Regions from separate parts of the Mesorhizobium sp. M6A.T.Ce.TU.002.03.1.1 genome, predicted to be linked through region 1. Evidence: riboswitches for the same ligand, from Rfam matches in the RefSeq annotation. Region 1 holds a riboswitch; each other region holds the start of a gene.
What was found. A riboswitch is a leader RNA that binds a small molecule or an ion and turns the genes downstream of it on or off. The one in region 1 is predicted to bind thiamine pyrophosphate.
Positions count from the first base shown of each region.

Region 1 (5,010 bases):
CCGACATCGGCGCCGCTGATCAGCACGCGGCCCGACCGCGGCGTCTCGAAGCCGGCCACCAGATTGAGCAGCGTCGATTTTCCCGAGCCGCTCGGCCCCATGATCGCAGTGATCTTCGAGGCGGCGAACGCGACGTCGAATAAAAACGGCGCTTCACTATGGCTGAACGAAACCTTTTCCAGCCGCACAGCCGTGCCGTTTTCAGCGCTGTTGAGCGTCATGTCTTTTCTCCCCGCCCCAGCCGGTCCGCGGCCAGCACAAGCGCGAGACAGACCAGGCCGAGCAGCAGCGACAGGCCTGCGGCATCCATCGTGCGGTAGCTGCCCATGCGCGCCAGCAAGAGATAGGGCAGTGTCTGCAGGGAGTCGCTACCGAACAGGGCGATGACGCCGAGATCGCCGAGCGACAGTGCCATGGCAAAGGCGAAACCGGTGGCGAGCGGCCGCCGCAGCGACGGCCAGTCGATCAGCCGGAACCGGTTCCAGCCCGAAACGCCAAGCAGCAAACAGAGCCGTTCGTGGCGTTCGCTCGCCGCATCATAGCCGGGGCGAATAGCGCGGATGGCAAACGGCATCGCCATCACCGCGTTGACGGTGACGACCATGACAGGGGCGATGGCGAAGACGTCGCTGACGGTACGCAGGAGCAGAAACCAGCCGGCGCCGATGACGATGGGCGGAACGACGAGCACGAAGCCGGCGCCGGTATCGGTGGCATGCTCGAGCAGCGTCTTGGCGCCGACGCGACGCTTCAGGGCCAGTGCCCGTCGTGCCATGACGAGCGACAGCGACAGCGCCACCGAAAGCAGCGCCGCCAGCAAGGCGAGCACTGCGCTGGTCAGCGTCGCTTGCCGCACAGCGCTCTCGCCCGCCAGCCGGCCAAGATCGGCGCCAAGGCCTGACGCCACCGTGGCCGCCATCGGCCCGGCGACGAACAGCAATGCCAGAACGATCAATGCTGCGTTCAGCACGGTCTCGCCGACGCTTGCCGAAAGATACCGGCGCGGTGCCACCGACAGGTTGGCATCGCCGACGGTGTTGGCGCCGAGCCGCATCAAAACCAGCACCACGACGAAGGTCAGCGCGATCTGCAGCAGTGTCAGCGTCACCGCGCGGGCAGGATCGAAATCGAAACGCAGCGCCTGGTAGATAGCGACCTCCAGTGTCGTCGCGCGCGGCCCGCCGCCCAGCGTGAGCACGATGGTGAAGGATGTGATGCACAGCATGAAGACAAGCCCGGCGACGCCCGGCAGCGCCGCGCGCAGCGTCGGCCATTCGATCAGCCGGAAGGCCGGTCTGGCGCCCATGCCGAGCTGGCTCGCCAGCCGCCACTGGTCGGCCGGCACTGTCCCCAGCGCTTCAAGGAACAGCCGCGTTGCCAGCGGCAGGTTGAAGAAGACGTGGGCGACGAGGATGCCGGACAGGCCGTATATGCCTGGCCAACCCTGACCGCCAATCGCGCTGAGCAGGCCGGCGAAATAGCCGGCACGGCCATAGAGGGCCAGAATGCCGAGCGCGGCGACGATGGCCGGCAGCGCCAGCGGCACGGCGAAGAGCTGCAGGATGAAGCCACGGCCGAAGAAGCGCGGATGCCGCGACAGCGCCCGCGCAACGAACAGTGCCGGCACGACGGAAAGCAGTGTCGACAGAAGTGCCTGCCACAGCGTGAAACGGACAACGCGGAAGAGATAGGGATCGAAGGTCGACGCGGCGCCGGACGGGTCGCTCGTGCCCTCCACGACAAGACCGGCAAACGCCCCGCCAATCAAAAATGCTATTGCCGCCAGCGCGAGAATGCCGGCGTTGATGCGGGAGTCGGGTGATGGCGCGCGTTGCACGCTAGACCACCAGATTCGAGATTCTTAGCGAGGATTGCGTTCCTTCGCGCCCCCCTCTGTCCTGCCGGACATCTCCCCCACGAGGCGGGAGATTGGCAGGTTCAGCGCTCCGCTCATTCCGGCAATGTCGGAGATTGGCGAAAGCCGGCATGATGGCCGATCTCCCCCCTCGTGGGGGAGATGTCCGGCAGGACAGAGGGGGGCGCCGTAGAGTGATCATCGTCAATCAGAAGCTATTTGCTCATCACCGCCAGCCATTCGTCGACCCAGGCCTTGCGGTTGGCGGCGACCTCTTCGGGGCTGAACAGCAAGGCCTTGGTCGGCTTGACGAGCTTGTCGAAGGCTGGGTTGAGCGGCTTGTCGGTCTTGCCGGCAGGAAACATCCAGTTGGTCTCGGGGATGACATCCTGGAATTTCGGCCCGGTCATGAAGGCCAGGAACTTTTCCGCCAGCGGATTCTTCGCACCAGTCGTGGTGATGCCGGCAACCTCGATCTGCAGATACGCGCCCTCCTCGAAGGACGCCGCCTGATAGCGTTCGGTGTTTTCGGCGACCATGTGATAGGCCGGCGACGTGGTATAGGACAGCACCATCGGCGCCTCGCCCTTGGTGAACAGGCCATAGGCCTCGCTCCAGCCCGGCGTCACGGTGAGCACCTTTGCCCTGAGCTTGGCCCAGGCTTCCGGCGCCTTGTCGCCATAGACCGACCTCACCCACAACAGCAGGCCTAGACCGGGCGTCGAGGTGCGCGGATCCTGGATGACGATCTTCTCATCGGCACTGCCCTCGACCAATTCCTTCAGGCTTTTCGGCGGGGTCTTCAGCTTTTCGGTGTCGTAAACGACGGCAAAATAGCCATAGTCGAACGGCACAAAAATATCGTCGCTCCAGCCGCCCGGCACCTTGACGTCCGACACCGGGCCATGCGGCGAAAACAGGCCGGTGGCCTTGGCTTCCGCCGTCAGATTGGTGTCGAGGCCGAGCACGATGTCGGCCTTGGTCGCGGCCCCTTCCAGTCTGACACGGTTGAGCAGCGCGACGCCGTCGGCGACCGCAACGAAATCGAGAGTACAGCCGCATTCCGCCTCGAAGGCCTTCTTGACCGCGGGGCCTGGACCCCACTCGGCGGTGAAGCTCTCATAGGTATAGACGGTGAGTTTCTCTTGCGCGGATGCCTGCCCGATGCCGGCGAGAACGGACGCGGCAAGCAGCATTGCCGAAACAAGAGAGTATAAAAACGTGCGCATCGGCGCCTCATTCGTTCGCATTGAAAGGAATTGAGGCGTCGGGCTGTCCGAAACGTCTAATCCCTCCGCCGGTACAAACCGGATCAGGTTCAGCGGGTTGGCATGGTTGCCTCTCAGCTGGTCCGCGAAGATCGCGTCCAGCACCCCGTTAGAGCGTTTCGACACATAGGCCCGGCCGAAGTGCTGCGCAAGCTGAAGTTTGCAGGGTATCCGGAGCGCGGCCTTCCGTTTCGCAAGCAGGGCTGGTAAGGGCCACGCATATGAGCAAATTCACCATCCTGCTTGGCGGCGATCTTATCCGCACGCCGCTGCTCGACCGCCAGGTCGAAGGCTCCCGTGTCATCGCCGCCGACGCCGGCATCGGCCATGCCCGGACGCTGGGCCTGACGCCGGAACTCTGGGTCGGCGACTTCGATTCGGTGCCGGCGGATTTGCCGGATGATCTCGCCGCCGTGCCTCGCCAGGTGTTTCCGGCAGAAAAGGACAAGACCGACGGCGAACTGGCTATCGCCGCTGCGCTCGAACGCGGCGCGACCCGGCTCCTGCTCGCCGGCGCGTTCGGCGGCAAGCGCACCGACCACGCCTTCCTGCACCTCGCGCTCAGCATCCGGCTGGCCGAGGCAGGCATAGAGGTGCTTTTGACCAGCGGCGCACAGGAAGGCATCCCCTTGCTTCCCGGAAAGGCCGGCTTCGACTACGCCGACGGCACGCTATTTTCGATCCTCGGCTTCTCCGACCTTTTCGGCCTGACCGTCTCCGGCGCCAAATGGCCGCTGAACCATGTCGAGGTGGCGTTCGGCTCGTCGCTGACCATTTCCAACGAGGTCAAGGGCCGGCTCGAAATCGCCCTGGGCAGCGGCCGCGCGCTGTTGCTCGCCCATCCTTTCCCCCTACCTGAAAGCTGACATGGCGCCGCCACTTCTCAATCTCGACGGGATACAACTGACCTTCGGTGGCACGCCGCTGCTCGACGGGGCGGAACTGACAGCGTCGGCGGGCGACAAGATCGCTTTGGTCGGCCGCAATGGTTCGGGCAAGTCGACGCTGCTCAAGATCGCCGCGGGATTGATCGAGCCGCAGGACGGCGAGGTGTTCCGCCAGCCTTCGGCGACAGTGCGCTACCTGCCGCAAATGCCAGACATGGATGGTTTCGCCAGCGTCCGCGCCTATGTCGAGGCAGGGCTCGGGCCCGCGGACGATCCCTACCGCGCCACCTATCTGATGGAGCATCTCGGCCTGTCCGGCGAGGAACGGCCGAACGACCTGTCCGGCGGCGAGGCGCGCCGTGCTGCCCTCGCCCGTGTCATGGCGCCGGAGCCCGACATTCTCCTCCGCGATGAGCCGACCAACCATCTCGACCTGTCGGTCATCGAGTGGCTGGAGGAGGAGCTTGCCCGCACCTCTTCGGCGCTGATTGTCATCTCGCACGACCGCCGCTTTCTCGAGCGCGTATCGCGCGCCACCGTCTGGCTCGACCGCGGCCAGACCCGCCGCCTGGACAAGGGCTTTGGCCATTTCGAGGAATGGCGCGACACGGTGCTGGAAGAAGAAGAGCGCGAGCAGCACAAGCTCGGCCGCCAGATCGTGCGCGAAGAGCATTGGCTGCGTTATGGCGTGACAGCGCGGCGCAAGCGCAACATGCGCCGGCTCGGCGAATTGCAGACCATGCGCCAGCGCTTTCGCGGTCATCGCGGCGCCGAGGGCGCGGCGACCATGGTGGCCAGCGATGCCGCCGAATCCGGCAAACTGGTCATCGAGGCCAAGAACATCGAGAAGAGCTTTGGCGGCCTTACCGTAGTCAAGGGCTTTTCGACCCGTATCCAGCGCGGCGACCGTGTCGGCTTGGTCGGGCCGAACGGCGCCGGCAAGACGACGCTCTTGAAGATGCTGACCGGCGAATTGAAGCCGGACTCAGGCACGGTACGG
Region 1 covers NZ_RZTI01000111.1:7,666-12,675, forward strand. Annotated here, with positions in the region: gene thiQ (thiamine ABC transporter ATP-binding protein) at 1-221, opposite strand, end outside; gene thiP (thiamine/thiamine pyrophosphate ABC transporter permease) at 218-1,837, opposite strand; gene thiB (thiamine ABC transporter substrate binding subunit) at 2,071-3,084, opposite strand; TPP riboswitch at 3,128-3,242, opposite strand; gene EOC93_RS25520 (thiamine diphosphokinase) at 3,345-3,989, shown strand; gene EOC93_RS25525 (ABC-F family ATP-binding cassette domain-containing protein) at 3,991-5,010, shown strand, end outside.

Region 2 (5,010 bases), on a different contig from region 1:
ACGTCTTGATTTTTAGAAAATGCCACGTGCGATGATGGCGCCGCCAAAAAACAATGTCACGCGAGATGATCATGCCTGAGGTAAATGGTCCGCCAAAGTTTGGAACGGTATACCGGTTGAATGATGGATACACCAGGCCGGATAAGGGCTTCGGGTTCCGGACGACGAAACTAATCGACGGATACGCGCTGCGCTTGAGGGAAGCTGCATGCGCGTTACGGTTATCACCATCCAGGGATGCCGGACATGATCTTGAATAGTGACATTGCAGGCCAAAGAGCGGCCGAGGAGCTAGCAGAGGGCCTGAAATCGCAGGGCAAGCAGCAATACGAAGACAGGTCGAGGGAACGCGAACGAGATATGTCTCGTTAGGTCGCACGTTGCAGCAAGGGTGCCGTCGGAAGGCAATCCGCCGTGTCCTGAACGAGGTAACCTGCACTTTTCGAGAATTGCCACGGCGGTACCCTATTTTCGGCTGTGAAGCACACGAGACCCGCGACGTGAGACCCAGTTGCTCAATGCCCAGTTGCTCAATGAGCTTTCTTACGAATAAGGGAGAATTTCCGCGGCCGGACTCTCTCTGAGTGGGCGTGCATGACTGCCAACGGAAGGTCTTGCACGCACCCTTGCGATCTTGAGCAATGGTCGCCATGACTTTCTTCTTGCAGGCTTTTGAGTGGCCCAGCCTGCGATCACCAGACCCCACCGACTCTAAAGAGCGTGGCAGACGGGATAGTCGAGGTTGCCCGGGCACAACCACGCTCAAGGCTTGCGCCGCCCAGAGGACACGCTGAAAAGGCAGCATGGGGGCGCGAGCTCGCCATTCACGAGAGATTCGACATGAAGACCATGCAAGAAAAAGACATTCCCGCATTCGTGCAAGCAGTTGCGGACGCCGGCTGCAACATTTGCGCGATTGGCAACTTGGGATACGTCTTTGGCGATGCTGATTTGACGCCGGCGCAACGGAGGGCCGTCGAGCCACAGCTGCGTAGGATTGCTGAAATCTACGGCGAACGCGATCATCTCATGGACGAGATAGCTGTATATCTGCGGTCGATCGGACGCCATGTCGAGGTTGAGCCGAAGACAGGTGTTTCCTGATGGCCGCGATCGCGTTCCGTAGTCGCCATTTCTATTGGTAACGAGAAGCCGTCTTCCAACATCTGAATCATAAGGGAGGTGACCCGCAAGGCCGCTCTCGAGACCGCAAGTCTGAGCCGCTGACGCATGGCGATAACCAGACTGTCCGAACTGGGCGGCGATATTCTTCGCGTCGATGCCTTCCTCGACCAGGTCGCGGTAGGCGGCGATCTCATCTACCGCATGCATAGCCAAGCCAGGGAAGTTTTCGGCAGGGGAATTCAGACTGGAGGGCACGGCCGATCCGGCCGCCGACGACCCCGCAGGGATTGCCATGTACGGCAACGCCAACAGCAGGCGGATCAATACTCGGATAATGGCGGCCGGATATGTAGCGATCGATCGCCGCATGCAATAGCTTAGTTGCTTTCAAAGGCGGTCGTACGAACTGCAAGCAAGCTAAACGATTGCGTCAACTCGTCCACGCAGAGCGAAAACTCCGCGGCCCATGCGATTTCTCTGCTGGAACAGCGGCACATCCTCAGCGCCAGGACACGGCCGCCGCCGTCGGGTTTTACGAAGCCGGTGATTGCATAAGTTGCCCGCAAGATATCATTGGTATCGGGAACGCCGCCGATGCTGCATCCTGAATCGAGCGGCCGCCCGCACCTGCCAGCCCGACGACCAGATCATTATCTGCAACTCCATCTACCTGGACGAGGTGCAAATCACCTCGCTGAAGCCGCGAATCGTCACCTTGGACCAGGATAACCACATCCGTGACCGCCTGAGCTACTCGGTGGATCTCGACGCACATGGCCGATACAGTTTCTCCATCCTTCACGAAGCGAAAGAGGCTTTGGCCATTCCAGCCCTGGTCTCCGGGGCGTGACTTGTCCCCGATGCATGCGCGAGCTCTCCGCCCGGTTTTGACAGGCCGCCGGTCATCGCCACCGGCCGAAGGCGCCCGAATGCGCTTGACAAGATAGCGTCGGCCCGTCCAACCTGACGCATTCACCAGGGGAGTCCCGGCAAGGGGCTGAGATACTGCTTGCTTTCGCGGCGCAGTGACCCGTTGAACCTGATCCAGTTCATACTGGCGTAGGGACGGTGCAAGCGCTTTGCGGGAGTTTATGCCCGAGGTCCTGTTTCGGCAGGTCGACAGAAGCGTCTTTTCATCCTTCCGGCACAGAACTGGGTCTCCAATGCATGAGCAAAGGAGCCTCACGATGAATGCCCTCACCCCCGCCGTGTCGACGGGACCACTGCCCGCCTCGCGGAAAATCCACAAGCCCGGCCTCCTCCACCCCCAGATCAGGGTGCCGATGCGCGAAATCTCTGTTCATCCGACTGCCGGCGAGCCACCCGTCACCGTCTACGATCCGTCCGGCCCCTATACGGACCCGACTGTCGAAACCAGCATGGAAAGGGGCCTTGCCCGGCTTCGCCACGAATGGATCACGGCTCGCGGCGATGTCGAGGCCTATGACGGCCGCCATGTCCGGCCGGAAGACAATGGATTCGTCACGGGCGAGCGCCTGACGCCGGAATTCCCCATTCGCAACCGGCCTCTCAGGGCCAAGGCCGGCAAGGCGGTGACTCAGCTTGCCTATGCGCGCGCCGGCATCATTACGCCTGAAATGGAGTCCGTGGCTATCCGCGAGAACCTTGGACGCGAGATCGTGCGCGGCAAGCTTGAGCGCGACGGTGAGAGCTTCGGCGCGGCGATCCCGGACTTCGTCACGCCGGAATTCGTGCGCGACGAGGTGGCGCGCGGGCGGGCGATCATTCCCGCCAACATCAATCATCCAGAGAGCGAACCGATGATCATCGGGCGAAATTTCCTGGTCAAGATCAACGCCAACATCGGTAACTCCGCTGTCACATCGTCAATGGCCGAAGAGGTCGAAAAAATGGTCTGGGCGATCCGCTGGGGCGCCGACACGGTGATGGACCTGTCGACCGGCCGCAATATCCGCAACATCCGCGAATGGATCGTGCGCAATTCGCCGGTGCCGATCGGCACGGTGCCGCTCTACCAGGCTCTCGAAAAGGTCAACGGCATTGCCGAGGACCTGACTTGGGAGGTCTACCGCGACACGCTGATCGAGCAGGCCGAACAGGGTGTCGACTATTTCACCATCCACGCCGGCGTGCGGCTGCACTACATCCCGCTGACCGTAGACCGGGTCACGGGCATCGTCTCGCGCGGCGGATCGATCATGGCCAAATGGTGCCTGCACCATCACCGGGAGAGCTTCCTCTACGAGCATTTCGCGGAAATCTGCGACATCTGCCGCGCCTATGATGTGTCCTTTTCACTCGGCGACGGGCTTCGTCCAGGCTCGATCGCCGACGCCAATGACGCAGCGCAATTCGCCGAATTGGAAACGCTCGGCGAGCTGACGCAGGTCGCCTGGGCGAAGGACTGCCAGGTGATGATCGAAGGCCCGGGCCACGTGCCGATGCACAAGATCAAGGAGAACATGGACAAGCAGCTCGCCGTCTGCGGAGAGGCGCCGTTCTATACGCTTGGACCGCTGACGACCGATATCGCGCCTGGCTATGACCACATCACCTCAGGGATCGGCGCCGCCATGATAGGCTGGTTCGGCACCGCAATGCTTTGCTACGTCACGCCGAAGGAGCATCTCGGCCTTCCCGACCGCAACGACGTCAAGGTAGGCGTCATCACCTACAAGATAGCCGCCCATGCGGCCGATCTGGCGAAGGGGCATCCGGCGGCGAAAGTCAGGGACAATGCCCTTTCCCGCGCGCGCTTCGAGTTCCGCTGGGAGGACCAGTTCAACCTGTCGCTCGACCCCGAAACAGCACGCTCCTTCCACGACCAGACCTTGCCCAAGGAAGCGCACAAAGTGGCGCATTTCTGCTCGATGTGCGGGCCGAAATTCTGCTCCATGCGCATCTCCCACGACATCCGTGCCGAGGCCCAGAAAGAGGGCATGGCGGCCATGGCGGCAAAATATCGCGAAGGTGGCGATCTCTACATGCCAGCGGACGAGGCCGGCGTACCGCTCATGCCAGAGGCGCCGGAACCGTCATGAGGGTGCTGGTCAAAGGGGCCGGCGTTGCCGGCCTTGCCGCGGCCTTCGAACTCGCCATCCGAGGCGCGACGGTCACAGTCGCCGAGATCCGGCACGGCATCGGCGGCAATGCATCGTGGTTCGCCGGCGGCATGCTGGCGCCGTGGTGCGAGTGCGAAAGCGCCGAGCAGCCGGTGCTCGATCTCGGACGCGATGCCGCCGACTGGTGGGATGCGGCGACGCCAGGCCAGGTCACACGGGCCGGCACGCTGCTCGTGGCCGCACCGCGCGATGCGGGCGAACTCGACCGGTTCGCCAGCCGCACCTCGGGTCATCGGCGTGTCGATGAGGATGAAATCGTGTTGCTCGAGCCCGACCTCGCCGGCCGCTTCCGCCGCGGACTGCTCTTCCCCGACGAAGCCCATCTCGACCCGCGTCAGGCGATGGCAGCACTTCATGATGGGCTGGCGGCGATGGGCGTCGAGTTCCACTTCGGCGCCGACGCTTCGGCTGGTGCCGGTTTCGATCGCCAGATCGAATGCACGGGAATGGCCGCGGGCGATGGCCGACTGCGCGGCGTTCGCGGCGAGATGCTGATCCTGAATACGCCTGATGTCTCGCTGTCGCGCCCAGTCAGGCTGCTTCATCCGCGCTTTCCGCTCTACGTGGTGCCACGCACCGACCACCGTTTCATGATCGGCGCGACGATGATTGAAAGCCAGTCCGTCGGACCGGTCACGGCGCGATCGATGATGGAGCTGCTGGGTGCCGCCTACGCCCTCCATCCGGCCTTTGGCGAGGCCGAGATCGTTGAAACCGGTGTCGGCGTCCGTCCAGCCTTTCCCGACAACCTGCCGCGCGTAGAAACGAACGGCGAGATCAT
Region 2 covers NZ_RZTI01000004.1:78,999-84,008, reverse strand. Annotated here, with positions in the region: gene EOC93_RS02640 (hypothetical protein) at 841-1,104, shown strand; partial or broken gene EOC93_RS02635 (aspartate 1-decarboxylase) at 1,718-1,975, shown strand; TPP riboswitch at 2,093-2,209, shown strand; gene thiC (phosphomethylpyrimidine synthase ThiC) at 2,313-4,148, shown strand; gene thiO (glycine oxidase ThiO) at 4,145-5,010, shown strand, end outside.
Region 2: linked by a shared signal. The riboswitch ahead of thiC (phosphomethylpyrimidine synthase ThiC) and the one ahead of thiB (thiamine ABC transporter substrate binding subunit) in region 1 are both predicted to bind thiamine pyrophosphate.

Region 3 (5,010 bases), on a different contig from region 1:
TGGTTCGGCTGTGCGCTCGACAGGGGCGGCAGCGGCGCGTCGATATCGGCATCGGTTAGATCCTCGCCAAGGAATTCGCCGAGTTTGGCAAGGACGTGATCGGTGACTGTAGAGCCGTTCAGCTCAGCTAGCCGCTCTTCGGCTGCTTGCCTGGTATGAGCGACGATCGGCACGATCCCCGGAAAGACCAAGATCGTGTCCGGATCACGCCCGACGGCGGCCGCTCGTGATTTGATGTCGCGATAGAAGTCCTGCGCTTCCGTCAGCGTCGCCTGTACGGTGAATACGATGTCGGCGTAACGAGCGGCGAAGGCGCGACCAGTTTCCGACGAGCCGGCCTGTGCCAGGATCGGTCGACCTTGAGGCGATCGCGGTACGTTGAGCGGGCCAGCGGTGCGCACGAACGGACCGGCGTGATCGACTGACCGGACTTTGTCGGGATCGAAGTATCGCCCGGCGGCCTTGTCCGGCTTCCTCGCATCGGGAGCCCAACTCTCCCAGAGCGCTATGGCTGCGTCGACCACGTCGGTTGCGCGGGCATAACGTTCGTAATGCTCCGGCATGGCTTCCAGTCCGAAATTGCGGGCCTCGAGCACGTTGGACGAGGTGACGATGTTCCAGCCCGCACGGCCTTTGCTGATGTGGTCGAGAGAGGCGAAGCGCCGGGCCAGGTGGAAAGGGTGATCGAAGCTGGTCGATGCAGTTCCGATCAGTCCGATCCTGCTGGTGACGGCAGCGAGCGCCGACAGGATGACCAGCGGATCCATGGCGTCGGAAAGATGCCGATCAGCGCCGCTCTGCAAGGCCAGCACGTCGCCGAGGAACAAAGCGTCGAAATCGGCAGCCTCTGCGCGGCGAGCGATATCGACCCAATAGTCGAGGCTGGTCGAGGCTAGCGGGTTGCTTTCGGGCATGCGCCAGCCGGCCTCGTGACTGCCGAGGCCGAAGATCACGGCATTGAGATGCATGCGCCGCGGCGGGCTCATTTTTCGCCGGCCAGATAGGCGTTGCTGTAATAGGCCGCGAAATCGGGTCGTTCGCTGACCGGGTTCCCATCGCCGTCGCGCAGGGCTCCGGCCTTGAACAGATAGTCGCCGATAGCCCCCATCTTTGCGGGATCGATCGTGCCGATCGTGCCGGTGGGGCTTTGCAGGTAGTGGCCATCGACCAGCGCCTTCAGTGATGCCTCGATCAGCGGACGGTCGGTCAGCACGTCGCTGTTTGCAGCGATCAGCATGTTAGCCGCTTCTTGCGGATGTTCGACGGCGAAGGCGTAGCCGCGCCTGGTCGCGGCGATGAACGCGGTTGCCGTGTCCTTGTTCTTTTCCAGGTAGGCTCGGCTCGAGCCAATGAAATTGGTGTGTTGGTCGGGCACGCCGAAATCCGCGTAGCGGAAGGCGCGCTGGGCCTTGCCGTCAAGTTCCGCTTTGATCCCCTCCCAAGTGTAGACTTCGAGCGTAAAATCGACTGCGCCATTGGCCAAGGCCTCATAGGCGGAGGTGCCCAGCGTCACCGTTTCGAATTTGCCCTCGCCGCCGTCATGGCGGATGATGGTGCCGATCAGCGCATTCTCCCAGGCACTGCCGAAACCGCCATAGGTCAGGCCGTCCAGGTCCCTGGGGGACTTTATATCGGCGCGGTCGGCATTGAACACCAGCCTGCCGGTTTCCGTCTGCATGATGGCGTAGGTGGCGACGAGGTCGGCGCCGGCCGTGCGTTGGGTGAACAATCCTATGGATCCCAGTATACCGAAATCGGCCACGTGGTTGGCGATCAGCGTACCGGCCGCAGTGTCGGTGTAGGGCAGGATCTGCACGTCGAGCCCGGCCTCGGTGTAGAAGCCTTTCGCCTGGGCGACATAGAGCCCGACATGGTTTGTGTTCGGCGTCCAGTCGAGTGCGACGGTGACAGTCTGCTGGGCGGAGACGGATGTGACGGGTCCGAGCCCGGTGATCAATGCGGCAGCGATGAAGAGGCGTCTTGAAAGCATGGTCATGTCCTTTGGGCGAGCTGTGGATCGAGAAGGGTATCGAGGATGTCGGCTTCGATGGCGCTGGCTTCCGGCGAGGCAAGATCCTTGCGCGGGCGCGGAAGAGGTATGGCCACTTCGCGCAGCACGCGGGCCGGGCGGCCACTCAGCACGTAGATGCGATCGGACAGGAAGACCGCCTCACGGACATCGTGGGTGATCAACAGGACGGTCCAGCGGTGTCGGTCCCACATCGTCTGAATCCAGCGCTGCATGCCGGTGCGCGTGAGGGCGTCGAGTGCGCCGAACGGTTCGTCGAGCAACAGCATGGCGCGGTCCTGCACGACGGTACGCAACAGCGCGGAGCGCTGGCGCATTCCGCCCGAGAGCTGTGCGGGATACTTATGCTCGAAGCCCGCAAGGCCGAATTCGCCGAAGAGCGGCGCCACCTTGCCGCGCGCCGCCCTGCGGGACATGCCTTGCACTTCCAGGCCGAGCGCGGTGTTGTCGATAACTGTGCGCCAGGGCATCAGGGCATCGTGCTGCGGCATGAAGGCAAACGGTCGGCGCGCGTCGGCCAGTGGCCGCCCGTCGAAGTCGATGCCGCCGTCGTGGCCTTCGAGACTGCCCGTCAGCAACCTGAAGATCGTGGATTTGCCGGCTCCGGAGGGGCCGAGGATTGAAACGAATTCGCCCGGCTCGACATGCAGGGTGATGCTGGCAAGCACGTCGACATCGCCAATACTTTTGCTGACTTGGCGCAATTCCAGCCGCCTGCTCATGATTTTCGCACGGCATCGAGCCGCTCCCATGGCATGGCGGCGCGCTGGATCAGCACAGTGGCGGCAAACAGGGCCAGCGTGAGCAAGGCGCTGACCAGCACGGCCGCGAGCACGAGATCGGGCCGGAAATTGTTCTTGGCGTTGAGCATGTAGATGCCGAGCCCTTTGGCCGCGCCGGCATATTCCGCGAAGATGGCGCCGACCACGGCATAGGTGATCGAGATGCGCAGTCCGGCGAAGAAATAGGGCAGCGAGGAGGGCAGGCGGGCCAGCAGGAAAATGCGCATGCGGGAAGCGCCCATCGAACTCAGAAGCGCCGAGATATCCCGATCCGTCGATTCATAACCCTGCACCAGCGCGACCAGCATGGGAAAGAAAGTCACGAGCGCGACCAGCATGGTCTTCGGCGTCAGCCCGAAGCCGAACCAAAGAACGACCAGCGGGGCGATCGCCACCAGCGGCAGGGTCTGACTGATAATGAACACCGGGAACAGGGCGCGGCGCAGCGGCTTGAAGAAGTCGATCAGCACCGAAAGGATGAAGGCAACGGCCAATGAGCACGCGAAACCCGCCAATGTGGCGCTGATCGTCGGCACGGTGTTGTCGAACAGCGCCTGGCGCTGCTGGATGGCCTGGGCGAGGACTCGTGACGGCGCGGGCAGCGTGGTGGGCGAGATGCCCGAGATGCGCGCATAGAGCTCCCAAGCCAGAACCAGCGTGCCGACCGATAGCAAGGCCGGTCCGACCTTGGCGAACAAGGCTGCGATTCGCGGCGCGGCGGAGAAAGACTGGGACATGCGAGACCTCCGGCGCGAAAGATCAGCGCGGGGTCGGGCTGTTGGCCGAGACCGTGAGGTCGATCGTGACATGGCCCTCGAGCGGGCCCACGAAATCGCCGGACATCGGAAAAAGAAAAATCTGTGCGCCAGAAAACATCGCCCGCCTCGCTCCGCTGGTATTATCCAGATCAGCTCTAGGGTTTACGGGCTTGCAGCCCATCTCTCAGCCCCGACGATACGGAGCACCCCTGTGGATGGCGGCAATTAAACAGATAAAGGGTGGAGCTGCAAGCCTGCGTCCGGCCAGTGAAACCTCACGTCAGAGGAGGTTGCGGTTCCAGCAGGGACATTTGAGCAAAACAGAAACCGGCATCCTGTCGGGATTGGGAAAGGCGTCGGTCGAGCGGATCGTTTTCCGTTCGTCGTCACCATTATCGATGCCACGCGTTTGATGAATTGTGGAAGCGTGAAGATATAATTGCATACGTTGTAGGCAGCGGGTTTCTCTATCGCCAATTGTGACCCCGCGCCTTATCGGAGAGTCAAATGCAAGAATTCATTCTTTTTGCGATTGTGGGGTTTGTAGCCCAAGCTGTGGACGGGGCTCTCGGCATGGCCTACGGCGTGGTTTCCTCGACAACCCTACTGGGGTTTGGCGTGTCTCCTGCACACGCTTCGGCGTCAGTTCACGCAGCTGAACTGTTTACCACCGCAGCCTCAGGTTCGGCTCACCTCTATCACCGCAACATTGACTGGAAGCTTTTCTGGCGGCTGATGCCATTTGGCGTGCTCGGCGGCGTTCTCGGCGCTTTTGTTCTCACCTCGTTCGAGGGAGCCATCATGAAACCATATGTGACCACATACCTTGCGCTTGTCGGAGCTTGGCTCCTGTTCCGTTCATTCCGGCGGATCCCAAGCAATCCGGTCCCTGCAGGCGTGGTACCTCCTCTTGGACTTGGTGGTGGATTTCTCGATGCCGCAGGGGGCGGCGGATGGGGACCCATCGTAACGACGGGCCTTCTCGGTTTTGGCGGCACGCCCCGCTACGTTATTGGCACGGTCAATGCCAGCGAGTTCCTCATCACGTTGTCGGTGTCTCTGACCTTCTTGTTTGCGTTACTAACGGGCCATTGGGAGGAGGCAGGAGAGCTAACGGAAAATCTACTCTCCGTTGCCGGCTTGATCGTTGGCGGCGTAGTCGCAGCGCCGATGGCCGGATTGGTAGTGAAGTCAATCGCAGAAAAGACGCTTCTCAGACTCGTTGGCGTTGTCATCATGCTGCTGGCAGGTTGGCAAACCGCGGAACTCTTCGAATTGGTGTAATCACGTCGTGAAACTTCACTCCATGACACGGAGACTATCGAGTTCTACGCATCACCCCCGCTTCTCTGGCGGCCGCGCCGGAGACAAACTCCATTCCCAAATGGAACGAAGAGGCCCCGTTGTTGTTTGGGGTCCTTGGACAACCGGAGGCTGAGTG
Region 3 covers NZ_RZTI01000005.1:56,068-61,077, reverse strand. Annotated here, with positions in the region: gene EOC93_RS03080 (LLM class flavin-dependent oxidoreductase) at 1-986, opposite strand, end outside; gene EOC93_RS03075 (ABC transporter substrate-binding protein) at 983-1,996, opposite strand; gene EOC93_RS03070 (ABC transporter ATP-binding protein) at 1,993-2,751, opposite strand; gene EOC93_RS03065 (ABC transporter permease) at 2,748-3,548, opposite strand; TPP riboswitch at 3,678-3,790, opposite strand; gene EOC93_RS03060 (sulfite exporter TauE/SafE family protein) at 4,077-4,853, shown strand.
Region 3: linked by a shared signal. The riboswitch ahead of EOC93_RS03065 (ABC transporter permease) and the one ahead of thiB (thiamine ABC transporter substrate binding subunit) in region 1 are both predicted to bind thiamine pyrophosphate.

Region 4 (5,010 bases), on a different contig from region 1:
TACGATGTGCTGCTGGTCGCCGACGAAGTGGTCACCGGCTTCGGCCGGCTGGGCACCATGTTCGGCTCCGACCACTACGGCATCAAGCCCGACCTGATCACCATCGCCAAGGGCCTGACCTCGGCCTATGCGCCGCTGTCGGGCGTCATCGTCGCAGACAAGGTCTGGCAGGTGCTGGTGCAGGGTTCCGACAAGCTCGGCAGCATAGGCCATGGCTGGACCTATTCGGCGCATCCGATCTGCGTTGCCGCCGGCGTCGCCAATCTCGAGCTGATCGACGAGATGGACCTGGTGACCAACGCCGGCGAGACCGGCGCCTATTTCCGCGCCGAACTGACGAAAGCCGTCGGCGGCCACAAACATGTCGGTGACGTCCGCGGCGACGGCATGCTGGCGGCAATCGAGTTCGTCGCCGACCGGGACGACCGCGTGTTCTTCGACGCCTCGCAGAAGATCGGGCCGCAGGTCGCTACCGCCCTTGCGGCAAGCGGCGTCATCGGCCGCGCCATGCCGCAAGGCGACATTCTCGGCTTCGCGCCGCCGCTCTGCCTGACGCGCGAAGAGGCCGACATCGTCGTGTCGAAGACGGCGGATGCGGTGAAGAGCGTGTTTGCCAACATCTGAAAACTGACATGAACGCCATGACCAAAACCCTCCCCGCCACCATGGCCGCCGTGCAGCTGACTGGTCACGGCGGACCGGAAAAGCTCGTCTACCGCACCGACGTGAAAGTGCCGTCGCCCGCCCCTGACGAAGTGCTGATCAAGGTCACCGCTTGCGGCATGAACAACACCGATGTCTGGGTGCGACAGGGCGCCTATGGCACGGAGGAAGATGCTGCCGCCGTATCGACCTGGCGGCGTCAGGGCAACACGCTGACCTTCCCGCGCATCCAGGGCACCGACACGGTCGGCCACATCGTCTCAGTCGGCGATGGTGTCTCGCCGGACCGTATCGGCGAGCGGGTGATGGTCGACTTCTCCATCTACAACCGCGACGACGATTCACTCGCCGACATCGACTATATGGGCCACGGCCGTGACGGCGGCTATGCCGAGTATCAGACCGTGCCGGCCGAGAACGCCCATGTCGTCGGCACCGAGTTGACCGATGTCGAACTCGCCACCTTCTGCTGCGCCTATCTCACCGGCGAGCAGATGCTGGAACGCGCCGCATTGAAGGCCGGCGAGCGCGTGCTGGTCACCGGCGCGTCGGGCGGCGTCGGCTCCGGCATCGTGCAGCTGGCGCGGGCGCGCGGCGCCATCCCCTATGCCGTCGTCGGCAAGGGCAAGGAACAGGCCGTGCTCGACATCGGCGCCGAGGCGGTGATCACCCGTGGCGTGGCTGACCTGCCGGCTGCGGTAAATGAGTCGACCGGCGGCCAGCCGATCGACGTGGTGGCCGACCTGGTCGGCGGTGCGATCTTCAACGATCTGCTGCGCATCCTCAGGCCCGAAGGCCGCTACACCACAGCCGGCGCAATTGCCGGCCCGGTCGTGCAGCTCGATCTGCGCACCATGTATCTCAAGCAGTTGCAGCTGCATGGCTCCAGCCAGGGCACGCGGCACGACTTCCGCCGTATCGTTCGCTACATCGAAGACAAGAAGATCCGGCCGCTGGTCGGCGGCGTCTACAAGCTCTCCGATTTCCACCGCGCCCAGGCTGATTTCATTGCCAAGGACTTTGTCGGCAAGCTGGTGGTCGTTCCGGATGCTGTTTCGGATTTCGCTGCAACCCGTTGACAGCCAACACTAACAAGGACTCGGGCTATTCGCCGACACGGTGAGATCGAGCGCGACATGGCCTTGCGGCGCGCCGAAACGAAGGAAGGCTTCCGACAGCGTCGCGAACACCGGTCCGGCGTCGCCTTTCAGCTTCGTGCAGAAATTCTTCGACCTGTCGAAGACGCCCGAAGTCTTGAGGAAGTCGATACAGCCGTAGATCTCGTCCATGTGATGGCCCTCGCCGAGCGGATAGAGCGAGAACTGCGCGGCGACCTCCTGTCCAAGCTTTTTCGCACTGTCGACATGCGCCCGCGCCGCGCCGATGCGCTCGGCCAGGGACAGCTCGTGGCTGCTGCCGGAAATCGGTGTGCAGATCGGATCGTCAGGCTCGCCCGGACAGCCGCGCGACACCGTCGCCGACAACACGCAATGCACGTCACTTGCCGCCGCCGATGCGAAGAGGTCGCGCATGGCCGGGAAAAGCTGTTCCGGCGGGCCGACGATCAGCGTCGAGATGTCGTCGGTCTCGATGCGGAAATTCGGTCGATAGGGGTCCATCGCCGAAAGTGCCCCAAGGATGACGTCGACAAAATCGTCGCACATCGGATACAGGGAAATCTGTGCACCTGAAAACATGGTCGCCTCGCTCCGCTGGCATTACCCAGATCAGCTTGAGGGACCGAAGGCTTGCACCCACCATCTCAGCCCCGGCAATACGGAGCGCCCCTGTCGATATGGGCGACGTAGCACCTGCGCAAAGGATGTTCAAGTAATGGTCCTGGGCAATCGTTCCCAGCAATCGCTTCAGACCAATTACCGAGCTTGGCGGCGCCGCCGAAGCTGCCGATCTCCCCCCTTGCGGGGGAGATGCCGGCAGGCAGAGGGGGGTGCTTCCCTCCGACCTGTCAATCGATCGCAGCCGCGCCCTCAAGCTGATTCGGGTTGGCAAGGCTGAAGTCGAAAGTTGGCGATCCTTCACACCCCCCTCTGTCCTACCGGACATCTCCCCCGCAAGGGGGGAGATTGGATACCGCTTCGGCTTTCGCCAATCACCAACGCCCATTCAGCCTCTGCCTTCGGGTGGGCTGTTCAGCCCTATAGTCCGACCTGCTTGACTGCGGCTTCGAGCGATCTTTCAAACGCGTCGATCATCTGATCGACCTGGGGCTCGGTGATGATCAGCGGCGGGCAGAAGGCCAGCGCGTCGCCCATGTTGCGCGAGATGACGCCGTTCTGCTGCATGAAGCCGTTGACAAGCCCGCCCAGCGCGCCGGCCGTCTCCCACGGCGTCTTGGTCACCTTATCGCCGACCAGTTCGACCGCCGCGATCAGGCCGACGCCACGCACCTCGCCGACAAGCGGGTGCGAAGCGAGGTTGCGCAGCCGTTTCTGCATATGCGCGCCGACCGTGCGCGCATTGCCGACAAGGTCGCGCTCCTCGATCAGCTTCAGGTTCTCGAGCGCGACCGCCGCCGCGACGGGATGGCCGCCGCCGGTGAAGCCATGACCGAAGGTGCCGATCCGATTGCTTTCGTCGGCAATCGGCTCGAACATTTTCTCGTTGATCAGCAGGGCCGAGATCGGCAGGTAGGAAGAAGAGATCTGCTTCGACAGCACCATGATGTCAGGCCTGATGCCGAAGGTCTGCGAACCGAACATCTCGCCGGTTCGGCCAAAACCGCAGATGACCTCGTCGGCGACGATCAGGATGTCGTACTTCGACAGGACCGCCTGTATCTTCTCCCAGTAGCCGGCCGGCGGAACGATGACGCCGCCGGCGCCCATGATCGGCTCGCCGAAGAAGGCGGCGATGGTTTCCGGGCCCTCGGCCAGGATCAGCTTTTCCAAGTCGTCGGCAAGCCGGCTCGAAAACTGCTCTTCGCTCTCGCCTGGCAGCGCCTCGCGCCAATGGTGCGGCGTCGACGTGTGCAGCACACTGGCGATCGGCAGGTCGAAGGAAATGTGATTGTTGGGCAGGCCGGTCAGGCTTGCCGAGGCGATGGTGACGCCGTGATAGCCGCGAATGCGGCTGATGATCTTCTTGCGTGCCGGCTGGCCGAGCGCATTCGACCGGTACCAGATCATCTTCATGGCCGTGTCGTTGGCCTCGGAGCCGGAATTGGTGAAATACGCCTTGCTCATCGGCACCGGCGCCATCTGCACCAGCTTCTCGGCGAGATCGATCAGCGGCGAATGCGATTTGGAGCCGAAGTCGTGATAATAAGGCAGCTTGGACATCTGGCGCACCGCCGCATCGACCAGCCGCTTCTCCGAGAAGCCGACCGCGACGCTCCAAAGCCCGGCCATCGCCTCGATGTAGCGGTTGCCGGCCAGATCCTCGACATAGATGCCGTCGCCCTTCTCGATGACGAGCGGCCCTGCTTCCTCATGCTTGCGGGCATTGGTGTAGCCGTGCATGTGATAGCTGATGTCGCGAGCTTCGGGAGAATTCGGTCGAGCGTCCATGATGGGTCCTGTCCTGCACGCCGGGTCCTGCCGCCGTTCGGCGCGCATCGCCTCTGGCATTAATGGTGTTTGGTGCATCTGTTTCTTGTAAGGGTGTCAAGCCCTTTCGGAAGGGCTGGCGGATGGACAAAGACATGCAGAATTTCAGCTTCGAGGCCTTGGAACGCGAGAAGCTGCGCCAAGCCGGCTGTGCGCATCGCCGAGACATGATTCCCGAACGGCTCACCAGCAGGCACAACAACAAGGCTGAGGTGGCCTGATCATGGACCACGTCGACTGCATCGTCGCCGGCGCCGGCGTCATTGGCCTCGCGATCGCGCGAGAGATGGCGCAGCGCGGGATGGACACCCTGGTCCTCGAGGCCGAGAATGCCATCGGCACCGGAACGAGTTCGCGCAATTCCGAGGTCATCCATGCCGGCATCTACTATCCGGCCGGATCGCAGAAGGCCCGGCTCTGCGTGGCAGGCCGGGAACAGCTTTACCGTTATTGCGAGAAGCGGGCGGTTCCGCATGCGCGCTGCGGCAAGCTCATCGTCGCCACAGATGCCGAACAGGAGCCGGTGCTTGCTTCCATTCTGGCCAACGCCTCTGCTTGCGGCGCGGGCGACCTGACACCCTTGACCGCAGCAGGGGCACGCGCGCTGGAGCCCAAGCTGCGGTGCACGGCCGCCCTGCTGTCGCCCGCCACCGGCATCATCGACAGCCACGCCCTGATGCTTGCTTTGCGGGGCGACGTAGAGGAGCACGGGGCGGCACTCAGCCTCAACACCCGCATCGTCTGCGGCCGCATCGAGGGTGGGCGCATCGTTCTCGACACA
Region 4 covers NZ_RZTI01000073.1:5,284-10,293, reverse strand. Annotated here, with positions in the region: gene EOC93_RS20620 (aspartate aminotransferase family protein) at 1-624, shown strand, start outside; gene EOC93_RS20615 (alcohol dehydrogenase family protein) at 633-1,742, shown strand; gene EOC93_RS20610 (YkoF family thiamine/hydroxymethylpyrimidine-binding protein) at 1,752-2,360, opposite strand; TPP riboswitch at 2,351-2,462, opposite strand; gene EOC93_RS20605 (aspartate aminotransferase family protein) at 2,820-4,190, opposite strand; gene EOC93_RS35400 (hypothetical protein) at 4,325-4,450, shown strand; gene EOC93_RS20600 (FAD-dependent oxidoreductase) at 4,453-5,010, shown strand, end outside.
Region 4: linked by a shared signal. The riboswitch ahead of EOC93_RS20610 (YkoF family thiamine/hydroxymethylpyrimidine-binding protein) and the one ahead of thiB (thiamine ABC transporter substrate binding subunit) in region 1 are both predicted to bind thiamine pyrophosphate.